4 regions of the Massilia paldalensis genome follow, and region 4 is predicted to be linked to each of the others. Evidence: predicted binding sites of a transcription regulator. Region 4 holds the regulator's gene; each other region holds the start of a gene.
What was found. The regulator sigma-54, encoded in region 4, starts transcription at its own class of promoters, with help from an activator protein. The targets are predictions, from matches to a motif close to TGGCANGNAANCTGCTTT.
Positions count from the first base shown of each region.

Region 1: ACI1V7_RS27095 (PEP-CTERM sorting domain-containing protein) is a predicted target of sigma-54. The motif match lies at 3,141-3,158, and genes of this name have one in related genera.
Region 2: ACI1V7_RS10480 (ANTAR domain-containing response regulator) is a predicted target of sigma-54. The motif match lies at 2,431-2,448, and genes of this name have one in related genera.
Region 3: ACI1V7_RS25885 (TorF family putative porin) is a predicted target of sigma-54. The motif match lies at 2,669-2,686, and genes of this name have one in related genera.

Region 1 covers NZ_JBJCIU010000011.1:15,435-19,792, forward strand. Annotated here, with positions in the region: gene ACI1V7_RS27065 (hypothetical protein) at 1-250, shown strand, start outside; gene ACI1V7_RS27070 (hypothetical protein) at 364-1,056, shown strand; gene ACI1V7_RS27075 (hypothetical protein) at 1,053-1,319, shown strand; gene ACI1V7_RS27080 (dATP/dGTP diphosphohydrolase domain-containing protein) at 1,322-1,795, shown strand; gene ACI1V7_RS27085 (DUF7220 family protein) at 1,792-2,046, shown strand; gene ACI1V7_RS27090 (RusA family crossover junction endodeoxyribonuclease) at 2,043-2,471, shown strand; gene ACI1V7_RS27095 (PEP-CTERM sorting domain-containing protein) at 2,498-3,106, opposite strand; gene ACI1V7_RS27100 (hypothetical protein) at 3,394-4,092, shown strand.
Region 2 covers NZ_JBJCIU010000002.1:149,284-153,641, reverse strand. Annotated here, with positions in the region: gene ACI1V7_RS10490 (MFS transporter) at 1-200, opposite strand, end outside; gene ACI1V7_RS10485 (CmpA/NrtA family ABC transporter substrate-binding protein) at 484-1,659, opposite strand; gene ACI1V7_RS10480 (ANTAR domain-containing response regulator) at 1,779-2,420, opposite strand; gene ACI1V7_RS10475 (hypothetical protein) at 2,632-2,820, shown strand; gene ACI1V7_RS10470 (hypothetical protein) at 2,834-2,962, shown strand; gene ACI1V7_RS10465 (prolyl oligopeptidase family serine peptidase) at 3,175-4,358, shown strand, end outside.
Region 3 covers NZ_JBJCIU010000008.1:16,281-20,638, reverse strand. Annotated here, with positions in the region: gene amt (ammonium transporter) at 1-1,417, opposite strand, end outside; gene ACI1V7_RS25890 (P-II family nitrogen regulator) at 1,427-1,765, opposite strand; gene ACI1V7_RS25885 (TorF family putative porin) at 1,778-2,530, opposite strand; gene ACI1V7_RS25880 (accessory factor UbiK family protein) at 2,854-3,105, shown strand; gene ACI1V7_RS25875 (glycine betaine ABC transporter substrate-binding protein) at 3,208-4,002, opposite strand; gene ACI1V7_RS25870 (L-dopachrome tautomerase-related protein) at 3,999-4,358, opposite strand, start outside.
Region 4 covers NZ_JBJCIU010000003.1:833,471-837,828, forward strand. Annotated here, with positions in the region: gene lptA (lipopolysaccharide transport periplasmic protein LptA) at 1-506, shown strand, start outside; gene lptB (LPS export ABC transporter ATP-binding protein) at 506-1,300, shown strand; gene ACI1V7_RS18455 (RNA polymerase factor sigma-54) at 1,303-2,787, shown strand; gene hpf (ribosome hibernation-promoting factor, HPF/YfiA family) at 2,906-3,268, shown strand; gene ACI1V7_RS18465 (enoyl-CoA hydratase/isomerase family protein) at 3,413-4,358, shown strand, end outside.

The DNA of each region.
Region 1 (4,358 bases), on a different contig from region 4:
CCCAGGGGAGGATGTTCCATGCCCGTTCGAAGCCGTCACGAACGCGGTGAGCAAACGTCGACAGCGCGTCAAGATCAAGCGGGCGCGTGCCATTGAGGCGGCGGCAGAGCAGGTCAGGCGCCAAGAGGCGGCAGTAGAGACCGACAAGGTCGTGGCGCGCACTCGCACGGTGCCGCAGACCTGGTTCTCTGCCCTGATCCCACAAATTGAAGGTGGAGCGCGCGTGGCCACTACGCCACCGCTCCCCTGACACATACCACGCCCTGGAGAGATAAAGAATGTGTGCATCCATCGTAGTTGAGATCGGAGCATTGGTATTGGGCCAGGTCACGCGCCTGGTCGAGATTATGCAAGGGGCCAGCCATGCTCAGCCGTGAAGCCCTGCGCCAGGCCGCGCAGACACTGCCGGCCGTCACTGTCGACTCCGCAACGCTGCTGGCACTGCTGAACGACGCCGAGCGGGCGCCGAAGCCGCGTAAGCCACGCGCTGCGGCCGAGCTGGACCCGAATGTGGCGGAAGACGAGAAATGCGCACGCTGGCTGTTCGAAACGCTGCGCAAGACCCTGCCGAACGCGAAAGAGCCGAACTTCGCGACCTGGTCGAAGGAAGTCCGCCTGATGCGCGAGCGCGACGGTCGTACGCGGCGCGAAATCTGCGAGCTGTTCCAGTGGGCGCACGCCGATGCGTTCTGGTGTTCGAACATCCTGTCGCCGGCGAAGCTGCGCGAGCAATGGGACCGACTGTCGATCCAGCGCGCCAAAGCGGCTGAGGCGAAGAAGCAGGGCGGCACTCCGTGGTGGATCTCGGATCACTCCCGCTTGGCCAAGGCCATCGAGGTTGGCGTCGGCCCGGCGCTCAATGGCGAGTCGACAGCGAGCTGGGAGGCGAGAATCCGCGCGGCGATCGACAACGGGGGCAAGCCGCCCGCGCCGCAGGTGTTTGTCCGCCCGACGCCGCCGGCTGCCGACCTGGCGCCCACTCAAGACCAAGTGCGTAAAGCGCCCGGGTTCCTGAAGGAGATGCTACGGAAGGCACAGGAGGGATCGGCGGCATGACGATGCTGGGCGACGAAGTCTGCGCCATGTGCCAGCACTTCAAGATGAAGGAATACCCCGAGCACGCGAGGGTGGGCCTGGGCCGGTGCATGGGATACGACCGGACCAACGCGCAGTTGATCAACCCGTTCGTGCCTTGGAAGACGAAGGCGTGCGTGCGCTACGCGCGGCCGGCAAACAAAGCCGAGCGGGTCGCCTGGGTCGAAGCGCGCAGCAAGAAAGAGCAAAACAACAACGAAGTTCAACCCGAAACGAAAGGATGACGATGAATGACACTCACGAGATGCTGACGTTCCACGCGCTGGAAGGAGCGAAACCGACGAATCCTAAGGACGCCGTCGGCGTGCGCAAATCTCCGATGTCCACGGTGCCGGCGACCGTGATGGCAGAGCTTGGCGTCGCGATGCTGGAAGGGGCGTCCAAATACGGCCGCCACAACTTCCGCGCAATCGGCGTGCGCGGCTCTGTCTACTACGACGGCACCATGCGCCACCTGATGGCCTGGTGGGAGGGCGAAGACCTGGATCCGGATTCCGGCCTGTCGCACGTGACGAAGGCCATCGCCTCGCTGACGGTGCTGCGCGATGCCATGATCCAGGGGAAGTTCACCGACGACCGGCCGCCACGCTCCGTCGCATTTTACCCAGCCCTTCACGCCGGCGCTGCGGCGATCATCGACCGCTACGCCGACCGTAATCCGACGCACTACACTGTCACTTTCGAGGGCCTCGCCCAATGACGCAGACCCGCCTCGGCTCCCTGATCGAAACGATCATCAACACCATCATCGGCTTCGCGATCAACTATGTCGCCAACCTGCTAATCCTGCCGCTGTTTGGCTTCCACATCACTCCAGGGGCAAACTTCCTCATGGGCCTGCTGTACACGGTGATTAGTGTCGCGCGGTCATACTGCGTGCGTCGCTGGTTCAATGCGAGGCTGCAGCGTCTGGCGGCCACGATGGCGACGTCAATCGAGGCGCGCCAGTGATCGAATTCATTGTGCCGGGGCAGCCTGTCGCGAAAGGGCGCCCAAGGTTTGCCCGGCGGGGCAAGGGCGTAGTCGCATACACGCCAGCGAAGACCGCGGCGTACGAGGCGCTAGTGCGCGAAGCGGCAACCGTCGCGATGTCCGGGCGCCCCCCTGCGGCGGGGCCGTTGAAGCTTGTGCTCAGCCTCACGCTGCAGGTGCCTTTGACTTGGTCGAAGAAGCGTCGGGCCCTGGCCATCGACGGTCACATTCGCGCGACAAAGAAGCCGGACGCCGATAATGTTTTGAAGGGTCTAAAAGACGGGTGCAACGGAATCGTGTGGATCGACGATGCTCAGGTTGTATGCATTGAGTTGACCAAGGCATACGGCTCGCAGCCTCACGCAGCTGTAAGGATTTTGGAAGTTCCGGGTGAGGCTGCTTAGCTCGCTAATGCGTTAGTCGCCCCGACTTAATTTCTTGGCTTGCGGCGGCGCAGTCCGGCAAATCCGAGGGCGCCGATAGCGACGAGAGCGATGCTGGTCGGCTCCGGAACGTTTTGTACCGGGACGATATGATAGATCCCTGGCGGATACGCGAGTTCATCGTAAATCTTCGCTTGTTCCGGCGTTAAGGCGGTTGCTACTACGGAGCCGGAAATCCACGTTTGAGATGGGTGAAGCGGCTCGGCCCACGAGGGATAGCCGGGATCGATGCTCTTCGTAAGCAGCGCGCTGTAGTTTGACGGCGTCGGAGAATAGCTGCCGCCGAAGTCGATCCAGATACTGTCGATATAACCTCCGGTCAGGCGGTTGAACGCGCTGAATCCAGTCGGCCCCATCTCGCCCCAAAAACTCGAACCTGCACCACTCAACCCAGCATAACCGCCTGAGCCAAAGAAGTGTTCACGTCGGGTGCTTGGCGAACCAACATAGAAGTCGAAGTCGGCGATCGACTTGTCGATGTCGTTCTGAATGAACTTACCAGTCAGGCCGCCGGTAAAAGTATATTCAATGTACCCAGCCGAGGCATTCAGTGAGAAAAGCGCGCCAACTACCATTGCAAGCAGATGTTTCGTCATTATGAGTCTCTTTCAAGTTTTGGAGTGATCGTAATAAGCAATGTCTGTGCCACATGGCAATAGCGTTTGCAATTCAAGGCGTTAGGTAGAGGTCATAAATTCAGAAGCCCATAGGTGTAAAGTTTTCCGTCAGCAATATTTGGTGAGATTTTGACTTTGACGTTTTGCACTGTGATGTGGCAAGCGTGGTCAAATAACGTCTTGTTGTCATTTGGAAAAATGCGGACAGGCTTGAAGATCGATCTTCATTTGGTACGCTTGCTCATCCTTATTGACGAGCACCCGCCATGGCCTTCGCTGACAAATACATGGGCGCGCTGAGCGCCACGAATCTGCTGGACGATAATTTGCGCCACCAGGCCGAGCCGCTCCAGGCAGCAGCACTGGCGGACCGTGCAGCGCGCGACATCGGCGCCCTTATCCATCGGGTCAAGTATGCCGGCACGGTAGTTCAAAAGCTTGCACATGCCGTCGCCGCAAGTGAGCGCGCCGAGAAAGCACTGGCCGATGCGGTGCGCAAGAAGGATGTGCGCAAGCAGGATGAACTGCGGCCAGTGGTTGAGGCGAACGCAGCTACGTGCGCTATGGCTGGCAGTGACGCTGCGGCGTTCCGCACCCTGTACGCGCGCTGGCGCGAGATCGTAGAGCAGAAAGGGCGGGAGCGGAATTGGATCAAGCCGGCCGACTGGCCTAAGATCGGCCACTTGGCGCCGGCTCTATATCGGCGCGTTGCTGAGCACTCGCTCGCTCACTACTTGGACGACGTGTGCAAGACGTGCAATGGCACGGGGGCGCTTGGATTGAAGCCGATCCTTCGTACCTGCACGAGCTGCGCCGGCGCGCGCAGAGAGCCGATCGGGAAAGCGGTTGATCTCGGCATCAGTTCGTACGAGGCCAAGCTTGTGGCGGACATGGTTGGCGAGCTGGCTGCATTGGAGCAAACGCACGCGGGCGTGGCAGGCGCCAGGCTCCGCCACGCTGAGTAATCGAAGCCACAAATTCTCGCACGCAGTGGTTGTAAACCGCCCAACTCAGCGGTATCATTGAGTCCTCAATACATTCTTCTCCGGTGCCGTACTAGACAGCAAAAGCTGTCACCGTCCCGAAGAACGCATGCAGCGCAAGCCACCAAGGGTGGCTTTCGCTCGCCTGTACAGAATGGATGCCAAGGCCTGCCCCGAAAGGACTGCGGGCCTTTGTCATTTCTGGCCCGCCTCGGAGATACCGTTGGGGCCAATAGCCCGCCCTCAGC
Region 2 (4,358 bases), on a different contig from region 4:
GTGATGGCGACGGCGGCGATGTTGATGTCGGCGATCTGCGCCATCGACAGGTGGAACTCTCCCTTGATGACGGGCATCAGCGGCGCGCAGGCGAACCAGGCGAAGAAGCACACGAAGAAGGCCACCCAGCTCATGTGGAAGGCGCGCATCTGCGGCGTATTGAAGGAGAAGAGCTTGATGCTGTTTGCTTTGCCCGACATAGTGGTTCCCCTGAAAAAAAGAAAAGGCGTCCGCTGCCTGGCCGCGGCGCGCATGCGGGTGCATGGGCGGGCGGGTGCAGCGGACGCCGTTGTCCTGTGCCGGCCCTTCGTTGGGCCGGCGCTGTGATTCGTTCGGGATCGCCGTTGATCCTTGCAGGGAGTGTTTGCAAGACGCGTGCCAGAAGCGCTTGCCCTGGCCGGCGCCCCTGAGCTCAGGGGCAGCGCTTCATTGCGGTGCACAATGCGCGAAATGGGGGCATGTTCAAGAAACCGCCCGCACCAATCACGCGCCGGCCAGCGCTGGGCGGTGGATGGGGAAGGAAGAGATATAAGCGGCGGGGTCGGCGCCCGTCCAGGCCTTGCCGTCCATGAGGGTCGAGCTGCGCATCAGGCCGGACGGCGCCGGCACGCCGGCCACCAGCGCCGCCTCGCGGTACAGGCCGACCCGGTTGACCCTCGCGGCGATGGCCGCGTAATCGACCTCCTCGCGCAGCAGTCCCCAGCGCCGGTGCTGGGTCATGAACCACATGCCGTCGGACAGGTAGGGGAAATTGGCGGCGCCGCCGGCGTGGAACTGCTGCGGATCGGCGTCCTGCCAGCGCCTGCCCAGGCCGTTGTCGTAGTCGCCGCGCAGCCTGGCGGCGATCGCCTGGCGGTCGGCGTTCACGTAGGCGGGGCTGGACAGCACCTCGGCCACCGTGGCGCGGTGCTCCACGGACTCGTCGATCCAGCGCCCCGCTTCCAGCACGGCCGCCACGAGCGAGCGGCAGGCATGCGGATTGGCGTCGACGAAGGCGGCCGTGGCGCCCAGCGCCTTGCCAGGGTGGTCGGGCCAGATGTCCTGGCTGGCGGCGGCCGTGAAGCCGCTGCCGTCCAGCACGGCGCGCGCCCCCCAGGGTTCGCCGGCGCAGAAGCCGTCCATGTGGCCGGCCGCCAGATTGCCCGCCATCTGGCTGGGCGGCACCGTCGCCACCTGCACGTCGCGCAGCGGATCGATGCCGCCGGCGGCCAGCCAGTAATACAGGAACATCGCGTGGTCGCCGGTCGGGAAGGTGTGGGCGAACGTGAGGCGGCGCGGATTCGCGCGCTGCAGTGCGGCCAGCGACGCGAGGTCCGTCACGCCCTGCGCGGCGAGCGCGCGCGACAGCGTGATCGCCTGGCCGTTGCGCGACAAATTCATCAGCGCCGCCATGCGCGTGGCGGGCGTGCCGATGCCCGTCTCGATGCCGTACAGGAGGCCCGTCAGCAGGTGGCCGGCGTCGATCTCGCCGCCCAGCAGGCGGTCGCGCATGCCCGACCACGAATGCTGGCGGTGCAGCTCGATGCGGATGCCGTGCTTTTCGTCCAGCCCCAGCACGGACGCCATCACGACCGACGCGCAGTCGGTCAGCGGCATGAAGCCGACCCGGATCACGCCCTTTTCGGGGCGGTCGGAGCCGGTTATATAAGCACCTGCCATCTCGATTCCTTGCTTTCTAGTGATCGTCGCCCCTGCGAAGGCAGGGGCCCAATGTTGCGCGCGCCACCGGACCGCATGCGACATTGGATCCCTGCCTTCGCAGGGACGACGTATGTTTTTCAGCCGAGCAGGTCTTCTACATCGAGGATGCGCTGCGCCACCTCGGCCAGTTTCAGTTTCTTGTTCATCGCCATGCCGCGCAGCTTCTGGTACGCCTGCTCCTCGCTCAAGCCGCTCTTGGCCATCAGCACGCCCTTGGCGCGCTCGATCAGCTTGCGGTCGGCCAGCTGACGGCGCGTGTCGGACAACTCGTCCAGCAGCCGCTGCTCGCGCCGGAACCGCGCCAGCGCCACGTCCAGCACGGGCTTGACGCGCTCGGCCTGCAGTCCCGCCACGATGTAGGCCGACACGCCCGCGTCGATCGCCGCGTCCATGCTGGACGTCGTCTGGTCGTCGGTGAACAGCACGATCGGGCGCGGCTCGTCGCGGGTGGCGATGACGATGTGCTCGAGCACGTCGCGCGCATCGGATTCGCTGTCGATGATGATCATGTCGGGCTGGATTTGCGCGATCCGCTCGGGCAGGAAGATGTCGGCCGGCAGCGAGGCGACGATGTCGTAGCCCGATTCCAGCAGTCCGATGCGCAGCGCCGTGTTGCGCCGCGCCTGGGCTTCCAGGGCGGCTTCGCCGGCGTCGTCGGCCGGTGCCGTGTTGACGACGACGATGCGCAGGGTACGTGGAAGCTTCGGGGGCGATTTCATGCCTGGGGGACATGCAAGTTTCGGGCCATCGCCAGTGACGTTTCCCCACAGATATTCGACAACCGTATAACCGAAGTAAAGACGACGGATAGTTTCCATACAGAAAACATTCACAAAACTGATGCGACACATCACGAACTAAAAGTTTTTTTATGACGAGGACAGTCCTATACTGCATCGCAACACGAGAGATTTTTTACCGGAGATGAGCATGAATACCGCAACGATCACCCAGGCGCAGAACAAGGGACTGCGCCACCAGTTCGCCGAAGCCGCCGCCAAGCTGCGCGCTTTCGCCATCGAGATGTACACCGCCCACGGCGGCTGGTTCGTCGTCGATGCCGCCCAGTCGGGCAGCGGCGCCCTCGCCGCCGAAATGAACCGCATCAACGCCAAATAATAGGGAGCCTGTCATGACCGCCATCGAATACGTCACCGTCGCCATCTCGGCACTCGCCATCGTCACCCGCATCGTCATGTTCGTGCGTAACCCGTCGGTCAGCGCGCCGACCGAGCAGTGGGCCGCCGACTACCGTAACTGAAAGACTGCGGCCGCCCTACCGGCCGATCCGCCATCTCCCACGCCCGGCACTGGCCGGGCGTTGTTTTTTGTGCATCGCAATAGCACCCGTGCCGGGCGCTGTTATTACGCGTGCGCGCCACGCCTCCGCGCTTCCCGCCAATTCCGACCCCAGCCGCATGACGCGCTGAGCTAGAATGCTTTTTTGCAATCTCTCATGCACGCCTCCGACTGATGATCCGACTCCCCGCCCTGACCGTACTTGCCGCGCTGACCGCGCTGCCCGCCTTCGCCTCGACGCCCGTCACCCTCGACCAGGCCATGGCCCACCCCGACTGGATCGGCACGCCCGTGGAAGCAGCGTGGTGGAACTGGGACGGCAAGCAGGTGCTGTACAAGCAGAAGCGCACCGGCTCGCCCGTGCGCGACATCTTCCGCGTCGATGCGGGCAAGGCCGGCGCCAGCCAGGTCAAGGATGCCGAACTGGCGAAGCTGGACAGCCCGGACGTGCTGTTCAACCGCGAACGCACGCGCGCCATCGTCGTGCGCAACGGCGACCTGTTCGAGCGCGACCTGAAGACGGGCACGCTGGTCCAGGTCACGCGCGGCAACGGCGCCGTCATCGCGACCCCGCAATACAGCGCCGACGGCCGCGCGATCCAGTTCCGTTCCGGCGACGACTGGTACCAGTGGGACCGCCAGGATCGCGTACTGGCGCCGCTGGCCGTGATCCGCGCCGCCAAGGATCCGGCCGCGCAGGACCCGGACGCGCTGCGCGACCTGCAGCTGCGCCTGATCGCCACCCTCAAGCGCCAGAAGGACGAGCGCGACGCCACCCGCGCGCGCGCCGAGGAAGAGCGCCGCGCCGACCCGAGCCGCGCGCCGGCTCCCATCTACCTGGGCGACAAGATCGCCATCGTGAGCAGCGCCCTGTCGCCGGACGGCCGCTGGCTGCTGGTGGTGACGGGTCCGAAGGATGCGCCGAAAGGCCGCGTCGGCAAGATGCCGCGCTACGTCACCGAGAGCGGCTACGAGGAATTCTCGGACGAGCGCACCCGCGTGGGCCGCAATCCGCCGCAGGGCCACGGCCTGAAACTGGTCAACCTGGCCACGCGCGAGGTGAAGGACCTGGCGTTCGACGCCCTGCCCGGCATCGCCGTCGATCCGCTGGCCGCCATGCGCGTCGCGCAGAAGCTCGACCCGCTCAAGGGCAACCGCCCCGTCATGATCGGTTTCCGCGGCGAGGCGATCACCTGGAGCCAGGATGGCGCCAACGTGGCCGTGATGCTGCGCTCGGTCGATAACAAGGACCGCTGGATCGCCACCGTCGACCTGCCGCGCGCGGGCCTGAAACCCGTGCATCGCCTGGGCGACGAAGCCTGGGTCAACTACGACAACAACGAATTCGGCTGGCTGCC
Region 3 (4,358 bases), on a different contig from region 4:
AGACGATGGTGGTGCCCACGGCTTCCGCCTGGATCAGCACCTGGCTGGCGATCGAGTACGGATCGGCCGACATCTTGTTGGTGGTGTAGTCGAAGATGCCCTGGCCGCCCAGCTGCGGCGCGGCGAACACGCCGGTCAGCAGTGCGCCCAGGATGCCGCCCACGCCGTGCACGCCGAACACGTCCAGCGAGTCGTCCGCGCCGATCAGGCGTTTCAGGCCATTCACGCCCCACAGGCAGACCAGGCCGGCCACCAGGCCGATGATCAGGCCGCCCATCGGACCGACGTAGCCGCAGGCCGGGGTGATGGCGACCAGGCCGGCCACTGCGCCCGAGGCACCGCCCAGCATCGACGGCTTGCCCTTGGTGATCCATTCGCCGAAGACCCACGACACGGCGGCGGCGGCGGTGGCCAGCAGGGTGTTGATGAAGGCCAGCGCGGCGACGTCGCCCGCTTCCAGCGCCGAACCGGCATTGAAGCCGAACCAGCCCACCCACAGCATCGACGCGCCGATCATGGTCATGGTCAGCGAGTGCGGGGCCATCGATTCGCGGCCGTAGCCGATACGCTTGCCGATCAGGATCGCGCCGACCAGGCCGGCGACGGCGGCATTGATGTGCACCACGGTGCCGCCCGCGAAGTCGAGCGCGCCCTTCTGCCACAGCCAGCCGGCCTTGGCCGTTTCAGTGGCCAGGGTGGCGCTGGTGATGGCGTCCGGACCGGTCCAGAACCAGACCATGTGGGCGATCGGCAGGTAGCCGAAGGTGAACCACAGGACCATGAACAGCAGCACGGCCGAGAAGCGCACGCGCTCGGCGAAGGCGCCGACGATCAGGCCGCAGGTGATGGCGGCGAAGGTGCCCTGGAAGGCCACGTAGATGAATTCGGGGATGACGACGCCCTTGCTGAAGGTGGCGGCGGTCGTGAAGCTGGCCTTGACCGGATCCCAGATGCCCTTCAGGAAGGCGCGGTCGAGGCCGCCGATGAAGGCATTGTTTTCCGTGAAGGCGAGCGAGTAGCCGTAGATGCACCACAGGACGATGATGACGGCGAACGTCATGAACACCTGCATCAGCACGGACAGCATGTTCTTCGAGCGCACCAGGCCGCCGTAGAACAGGGCCAGGCCCGGGATCGTCATCATGATCACCAGCAGGGTGGCGACGAACATCCAGGCGGTGTCGCCCTTTTGCGGCGTCGGTGCGGCGGGTGCCGCGGCGGGGCTCGCTTCGGCGGCTGCCGGTGCGGCGGCGGCGGGCGCGGCCGGTGCGGCGGCCGGAGTGTCTGCGGGCGCGGCGGCCGTGGCGGCGGCCGGGGCCGCGGAAGTGGATGCATCCTGCGCGAGGACCGGGCCCGACAGGCCCAGCGCCACGGCGACGGACACGCCTGCGATCAATTTAGTAATAGTACGGATCATGGTTTCCCCTTACAGCGCATCGTTGCCGGTTTCGCCGGTACGGATACGGATTACCTGCTCCAGATTGGAGACGAAAATTTTGCCGTCACCGATTTTGCCGGTGCGTGCCGCGCTCTGAATCGTATCGATCACCTGGTCGACGATGGCATCGTCGACTGCCGCCTCAATCTTGGTTTTCGGCAAGAAATCGACCACGTATTCCGCACCGCGATACAGCTCGGTGTGGCCCTTCTGGCGGCCGAATCCCTTCACTTCGGTCACCGTGATGCCCTGCACGTTGATCTCCGACAGGGCCTCGCGGACCTCGTCGAGCTTGAAGGGTTTGATGATGGCGGTGATCATTTTCATGCTATTGCCTCTTCAGAAAGTTTTTGAAACAGTGAGCAGGGCCGCGGACTTGCCCAGGTTCTCGGCCGATGGACTCAGGTAGGCACTGGTGTCGGCTTTCACCCAGGCGAGAGCGACCGAGCAGATGCCCAGGTCCTTGGTGACGCCGATCTTGTAGTCAGTGTAGGAAAGCGAACCGTTGTGGCGCACGCGCTGGCGCCCGACGTGCACGTTGACGACGAAGCCGTTGGTGACGTCGACGTTGGCGCCCACGTCGAGGTAGCCGCTCTGCTTGCTGTCGGCGGTGCCGAACAGGTTGGTCAGCGCATGCGAATACTTGATGTAGGCCGGACCGTAGCCCAGCTGGCCGTACAGTTCGAAGGTGTTGGCATTCGGCTTCAGGCCGTTGTCCGGGTAAAAATAGTAGAGGCCGCCCACGTCATAGGTGATGGCGTCGCTGAGGTTGCCGCGCTTGCCGCCGTAGATGTCCCACTCGACGTTGCCGTCGCCGCCCAGGTCCTTCGTCCACTTGATCGAGGACAGCCAGGTGCCCACGTACAGGCCGGTCGGGTTGTGCGTGTAGTCGGCCCCGCCCGAGACGGCCGGGTCCAGGCGCGACTGCGACAGGCCGCGGTAGCGGTAGTCGCTGCTGATCGCAGCGTTGTAGCTGATCGTGTGTTCCGGTTGCTGTTCCTGCGCGCTTGCGATCTCGGTGGCGAACACGGTCGCTGCCAGTACTGCAACCCGGGCCCACTTGTTGCGGTGATGCTTGCCGTCATGCGTCATGCGACTCTCCCTCGTTGTTGGTCATGTGCTGGTGATGCGGTTTACAATCCGTGTTCGCGACCCTGTCGAGTCGGAAGCGCCTGAAACCGAAGCATTGTGCGCAACAGTTTGTTGGGATTCTTATGTTTTAGGTATGCTTTAGCAGGATGCGTGCCAACCCTGTGCCCGATGCATGCCCCCTTGTTTTTGGGGTATTCCATCGCAACATGGGGTTAAAAAAAAGCAATACCTGTCTTGACGCCTGCGCCATTGCGGTGCACGCACTAATTCAGGATTCTGCGCACCATTGTGGTGCGCGCGCCTTTTACCAGGAACACTGTGAAATGAATAACTTCTTCAATGACTTGCAAGGCAAGCTCAACCAGGCAATCGAGAATTCCCCGGCCAAGGACATCGAACGCAACGTCAAGGCCATGATGACCCAGGGCTTCTCGAAGCTGGACCTGGTCACGCGGGAGGAGTTCGACATCCAGGCCCAGGTACTGGCCAAGACCCGTGCCAAGCTGGACGCGCTGGAAGCGCGCGTGGCGGAGCTGGAAGCGAAGCTGGCGGCGTCGGAGACCGCCAAGGTCTGACCGGTGGGGTGGTGATACGGTGGGCACGTGGTGCCCACCCTACGTGCTACGCCCTACGGATACGTCCGGCGCATGGTGGGCGTCACCTGCCCACCATGCGTATCAAGCTGCCATGCGCTGCGTATCCAGCCAGCGCCGCGCCGCTTCCTGCGCACTCAATCCCTCCACGCGGATCGCATGTTCCAGGTCCGTGACCACATCGTTCCCCAGGTACAGTCCCCGCAGTTCTTCCAACGCGGCCGGCGCGATGCCCGGCAGCACCTCCTTGCGTGCCACCAGCGTCGCCTCGTCCTGGCCGCCCAGCATGCCCTTCGGCTCGACCAGTGAGCGGATCCGGTAATCGTGGTGCAGGTACTGCGGGCTCCACAGCGGTAGCACCAGCCAGCGCCGGTCCGCGACGGCACGCTCGAACTTGGCGAACGCCGTCGCCTCGCTGCCCGGTTCGAAGCGGTAGCCGACGTCGCGCAGGCCGTAGGCATCGATCATCGCCGCGGAAAAACGGCTGATGCCGGCGCCGGGATTGATGCCGTCGATGACACGGTCCATCTTGTCCAGCACTTCCGGCTTCTTCAAGTCCTCGACCGAGGCCAGCACGTCGGCCGGCACATAGTCGGGCACGCCCCACAGGCAGTACGGCTCGTACAGCACCGTCAGCTTTTCCACGGCATCGAGCGACGGCGCCAGGTAGCCGCCGTGGCTGGCCGGCAGCCAGGCCGACGAGACGATGTCCACTTCCTTCGCATGCAGCAGCTCGAACATGGCTTCGTGCGGCGCCGCGCGCAATTCCACCTGGTGGCCGTGGCGCTCCAGGATTTCCTGCACGACGCCGGCGCTGGCCAGGTGGAAGGACAGGTCGATGTAGCCGAGGCGGATCGGCTGGCCGGTACGGGTAGTCATTGCTGGATCTCCTTCATGTCGATGCTGTACAGGGTGACGGGTTGCTGCACCTTGGAGGTGCCGCCGTTGAAGACGGGGACGCGGTCCATCTGCGCCACGGGCAGCCAGATGCGGCCGTTCGCGATGGTGGGGGCGTCGACCCAGTGCAGGCGCGGATCGCTCAGCACGGTCGTGACCTTGCCGTCCGGCGCGCGTTTTACGAGGCTGCTGGTGCGCAGCTCGGTATAGAACAGGTTGCCCCTGGCGTCGAGGACGGAGCCGCCGATCGGCGGCAGGTCGGCCCAGGGCCTGACGGCGGCGGCCAGCGTCGTGGCCGTCGTGGATGGATCGTCGAGCAGCCGCGTCGGCACCTGCGA
Region 4 (4,358 bases):
ACGCCCACGTCGACCAGGTCACGCAGAACTATGTCGCCACCGGCGACGTCGTCATCACGCGCGGCACCATGGTGCTGAAGTCGGACCGCGCCGAGGTCAAGGAAGCGCCGGACGGCTACCGCACCTTCATCCTGACCGCCGCGGCGGGCAAGGTGGCCACCTTCCGCCAGAAGCGCGACGGCGGCCCCGACCTGTGGGCCGAGGGCCAGGCCCAGCGCATCGAATACGACGAGCGCGCCGACCTGATCAAGCTGTTCTCCAAGGCCGAGATCCGCCAGCTCGAAGGCAAGAAGGTCACGCAGGAAATGGATAGCCCGTTCATCTCGTACGACAGCCGCAGGGAAGTGCTGGTGGGCCGCAACGATCCGAGCGGCGCCGACGTGCAGGGCAAGGGCCGCGGCAGCATCACGCTGGCGCCGCGCCGTAACCAGGCAGCCGCGGCGCCCGCCGCCGCCACGCCGGCCGCAGCGCCCGCGGCGAATGTCCCGGCCACGGAGAAGAAGTGATGGAGACGAGCACGGAAAACGCGGCCGTCGCCGGCAATAGCAGTACCGGCGCCGGCGGCAGCACCCTCGTCGTCAAGGGCCTGCAGAAGAGCTACGGCAAGCGCCTCGTCGTGCGCGACGTGTCGCTGCAGGTCGCCTGCGGCGAAGTGGTCGGCCTGCTGGGGCCCAACGGCGCGGGCAAGACGACCTCGTTCTACATGATCGTGGGCCTGGTGCCGTCCGATGCCGGCACCATCGACATCAACGGCGACGACGTCTCGAGCCTGCCGATCCACCGCCGCGCGCTGCTGGGCCTGTCGTACCTGCCGCAGGAAGCGTCGGTGTTCCGCAAGCTGACGGTCGAGGAAAACATCCGCGCCGTGCTGGAACTGCAGCGCGAGAACGGCAAGGCGCTGAGCAAGCAGCGCATCGCCGAGCGCCTCGACGAGCTGCTGAGCGAGCTGCAGATCGAGAAGCTGCGCGAGAGCCCGGCGCTGTCGCTGTCCGGCGGCGAGCGCCGCCGCGTGGAGATCGCGCGCGCGCTGGCGACCAACCCGCGCTTCGTGCTGCTGGACGAGCCGTTCGCCGGCGTCGACCCGATCGCCGTGATCGAGATCCAGCGCATCGTGCGCTTCCTGAAGGAGCGCGGGATCGGCGTGCTGATCACCGACCACAACGTGCGCGAGACGCTCGGCATCTGCGACCGCGCCTACATCATCAACCAGGGCGCAGTGCTCGCATCCGGCCGCCCCGACGACATCATCGCCAACGAATCCGTACGCCGCGTCTATCTGGGTGAACACTTCCGAATGTAGGTATGAAACAGACGCTGCAACTCAAGACTTCACAGCACCTTGCGCTCACGCCGCAGCTGCAGCAATCGATCCGCCTGCTGCAGTTGTCCACGCTGGAGCTGCACCAGGAGATCGAGCAGGTCCTGAGCGACAACCCGCTGCTGGAACGGCTCGACGATCCGCTCGACCGTTCCGTGCGCCTGCTGGCCGACGGCGCCATCAACAGCGCGCCGGCGCCGGCCGAGGCCCCCGCGCAGCAGGGCAGCGGCGAGGAAAACAAGGCCGCCGGCAGCGAAGGTGAAGGCGAGGGCGGCGGCAGCGACGATGCGCACGGCGGCGACGGCGATGCCGACTGGGGCGAGGGCCGCAGCGGCAACAGCGGCAGCGGCGCCGACGACGAGGATGGCCGCCCGCAGCTGGAAGCCAGTCCCGTCACGCTGCGCGAGCACCTGATGGAGCAGGTGCGCCTGTCGTGCTGCGCGCCGCGCGACTGCGCGCTGGTCGAGCTGGTGGTCGATGCGCTGGACGACAACGGCTACCTGGAAGAATCGCTGGACGACATCCACGCGCGCCTGCCGGAAGAGCTGGAGATCGATTTCGACGAGCTGCGCACGGCGCTCTCCCTCGTGCAGAGCCTGGAGCCTGCCGGCGTGGGCGCGCGCAGCGCGGCCGAGTGCCTGGCGCTGCAGATCCGGCGCATGCCGAACGTGCCCCTGGTGACGCGCCGCATGGCGCTGACCATCGTCGAAAAATACCTGACCTGGTTCGCCCAGCGCGAATTCAACAAGCTCAAGAAGGCGCTCGACTGCGACGACGAAGACCTGCGCGAGGCGCAGAGCGTGATCCGCCAGTGCAACCCGCATCCGGGCGCCGCGTTCGCATCGGACGTCTCCGACTTCGTCGTGCCGGACGTGATCGTGCGCCGCGCCAAGGATGGCTGGAGCGTGCAATTGAATCCCGAGGTCATGCCGCGCCTGCGCGTGAACAGCCTGTATGCGCAGGCCCTCAAGGGCGGCAAGTCCGAGACGCAACTGAATGCGCAGCTGCAGGAAGCGAAGTGGCTCATCAAGAACATGCGCCAGCGCTTCGACACGATCCTGCGCGTGGCCCAGGCCATCGTCGAGCGCCAGCGCAATTTTTTCTCCCATGGCGCCGTTGCCATGCGGCCCCTTGTTTTGCGCGAGATAGCTGATACACTAGGTCTACACGAGAGCACAATTTCTCGAGTCACAACTCAGAAATACATGCTGACCCCGCACGGCATGTTCGAGTTGAAGTATTTCTTCGGGAGCCATGTTGCCACCGAGGCGGGAGGAGAAGCATCCTCGACGGCAATCCGGGCTCTCATCGTGCAACTCACAGGAGCAGAAGACCCCAAGAACCCTTTATCCGACAGCAAGATCGCGGACATGTTGGGGGAGCAGGGAATGGTCATCGCGCGGCGCACCGTCGCCAAGTACCGAGAAGCCTTGAAGATCCCGCCCGTCAGCCTCCGCAAATCCTTGTAGCAAGTACTTGTCGTCGTTGGACGAGTCCTTGCGGCCAGTTCGTGTCAAAACGTTGCCACCTGCGCATGAAGCGCGGATGCGCGCGTGGTTGTGGCAGCGCCTCTTCAAAGGAGTGTGTATGAATCTCACCATCAGCGGACATCACCTCGATGTTACCCCGGCCATCCGAGAGTACGTACAGAACAAGCTCGAACGCATTACCCGCCATTTCGATCAAGTGATCGATACCCACGTCATCCTCTGCATCGACAACCTCACCGAGAAGGCCAAACGCCAGAAGGCGGAGATCAACTTGCGCGTCGCCGGCAAGATCCTCCATGTCGCCAGTGCCGCGCACGACTTGTATGCCGCGATCGACATGTTGATGGACCGGCTCGACCGCCAGGTCTTGAAGTACAAGCAGATGATGCAGGACTTCACGCACACGTCACCGAAACGCCTGCCCGACGCGGGCGACGACGCCGAGCCGGCCACGGCTTGATTCCATAACGGCAACGTGAACAAAGGGCGCATCGGCGCCCTTTTTGCTTTGACGGGCGCGCGCATGGCGTGGCGCGCAGGGCGGGCGGCAAGCCGTCCACCCTGCCGCTAGAATAAGGGTCTGATTAGTCGAATAACGAGACACATGACCGAATACGTACTGACCCGCGTCGCCAATGGCACCGGCATCATCACGCTGGACCGCCCCAAAGCCCTGAACTCGCTGTCGCTCGACATGGTGCGCGCGCTGGCGCAGGCCCTGCAGGCCTGGCGCGACGATGCCTCCGTCCACGCCGTCGTCATCCGCAGCAGCAGCGAGAAGGCGCTGTGCGCCGGCGGCGACATCCGGTTCTTCCACGAGGTCGGCCGCGCGACGCCGATGGGCGGCAGCGCGCTGCTCGAGGATTTCTTCACCGAGGAATACGCGCTCAACCACCTGATCCACTTCTATCCGAAGCCCTACGTCGCGCTGATGGACGGCGTCGTGATGGGCGGCGGCATGGGTATCGCCCAGGGCGGTCCCGGCTGCGGCCTGCGCATCGTGACGGAACGGACGAAGATGGCCATGCCCGAGGTGAACATCGGCCTGTTCCCGGACGTGGGCGGCAGCCACTTCCTGTCGCACGCGCCGGGCCGCCTGGGCCACTACCTGGGCCTGACCGGCGCCACCGTCGGCGCCGCCGATGGCCTCTACCTGGGCCTGGCCGACCTGTTCGTGCCGGGCGAGCGCATGGGCGAACTGCTCGCGCTCGTCGAGGCCACGCCGGGCGCGGCGCTGGCCGACGCGATCCGCGCCTTCGCCGCGCCGTTCGCGGATGGGGCGGGCGCCAGCGAACTGCAGGCGCAGCGCGAACGCATCGATGCGCATTTTGGCGCGGACTCGGTGGCCGGCGTGATGGCCGCGCTGGCGGGCGATGCCGATCCGTTCGCGCAGAAGGCCTTGTCGATGATGCGCCAGCGTTCTCCCCTGATGATGTGCGTGACGCGCGAGATGCTGGAGCGCGCCGCGTCGCTGGACGTGGCCGATTGCCTGCGCATGGAACGCGCGCTGGTACGCCGCAACTTCGAGCACGGCGAAGTGCTGGAAGGAG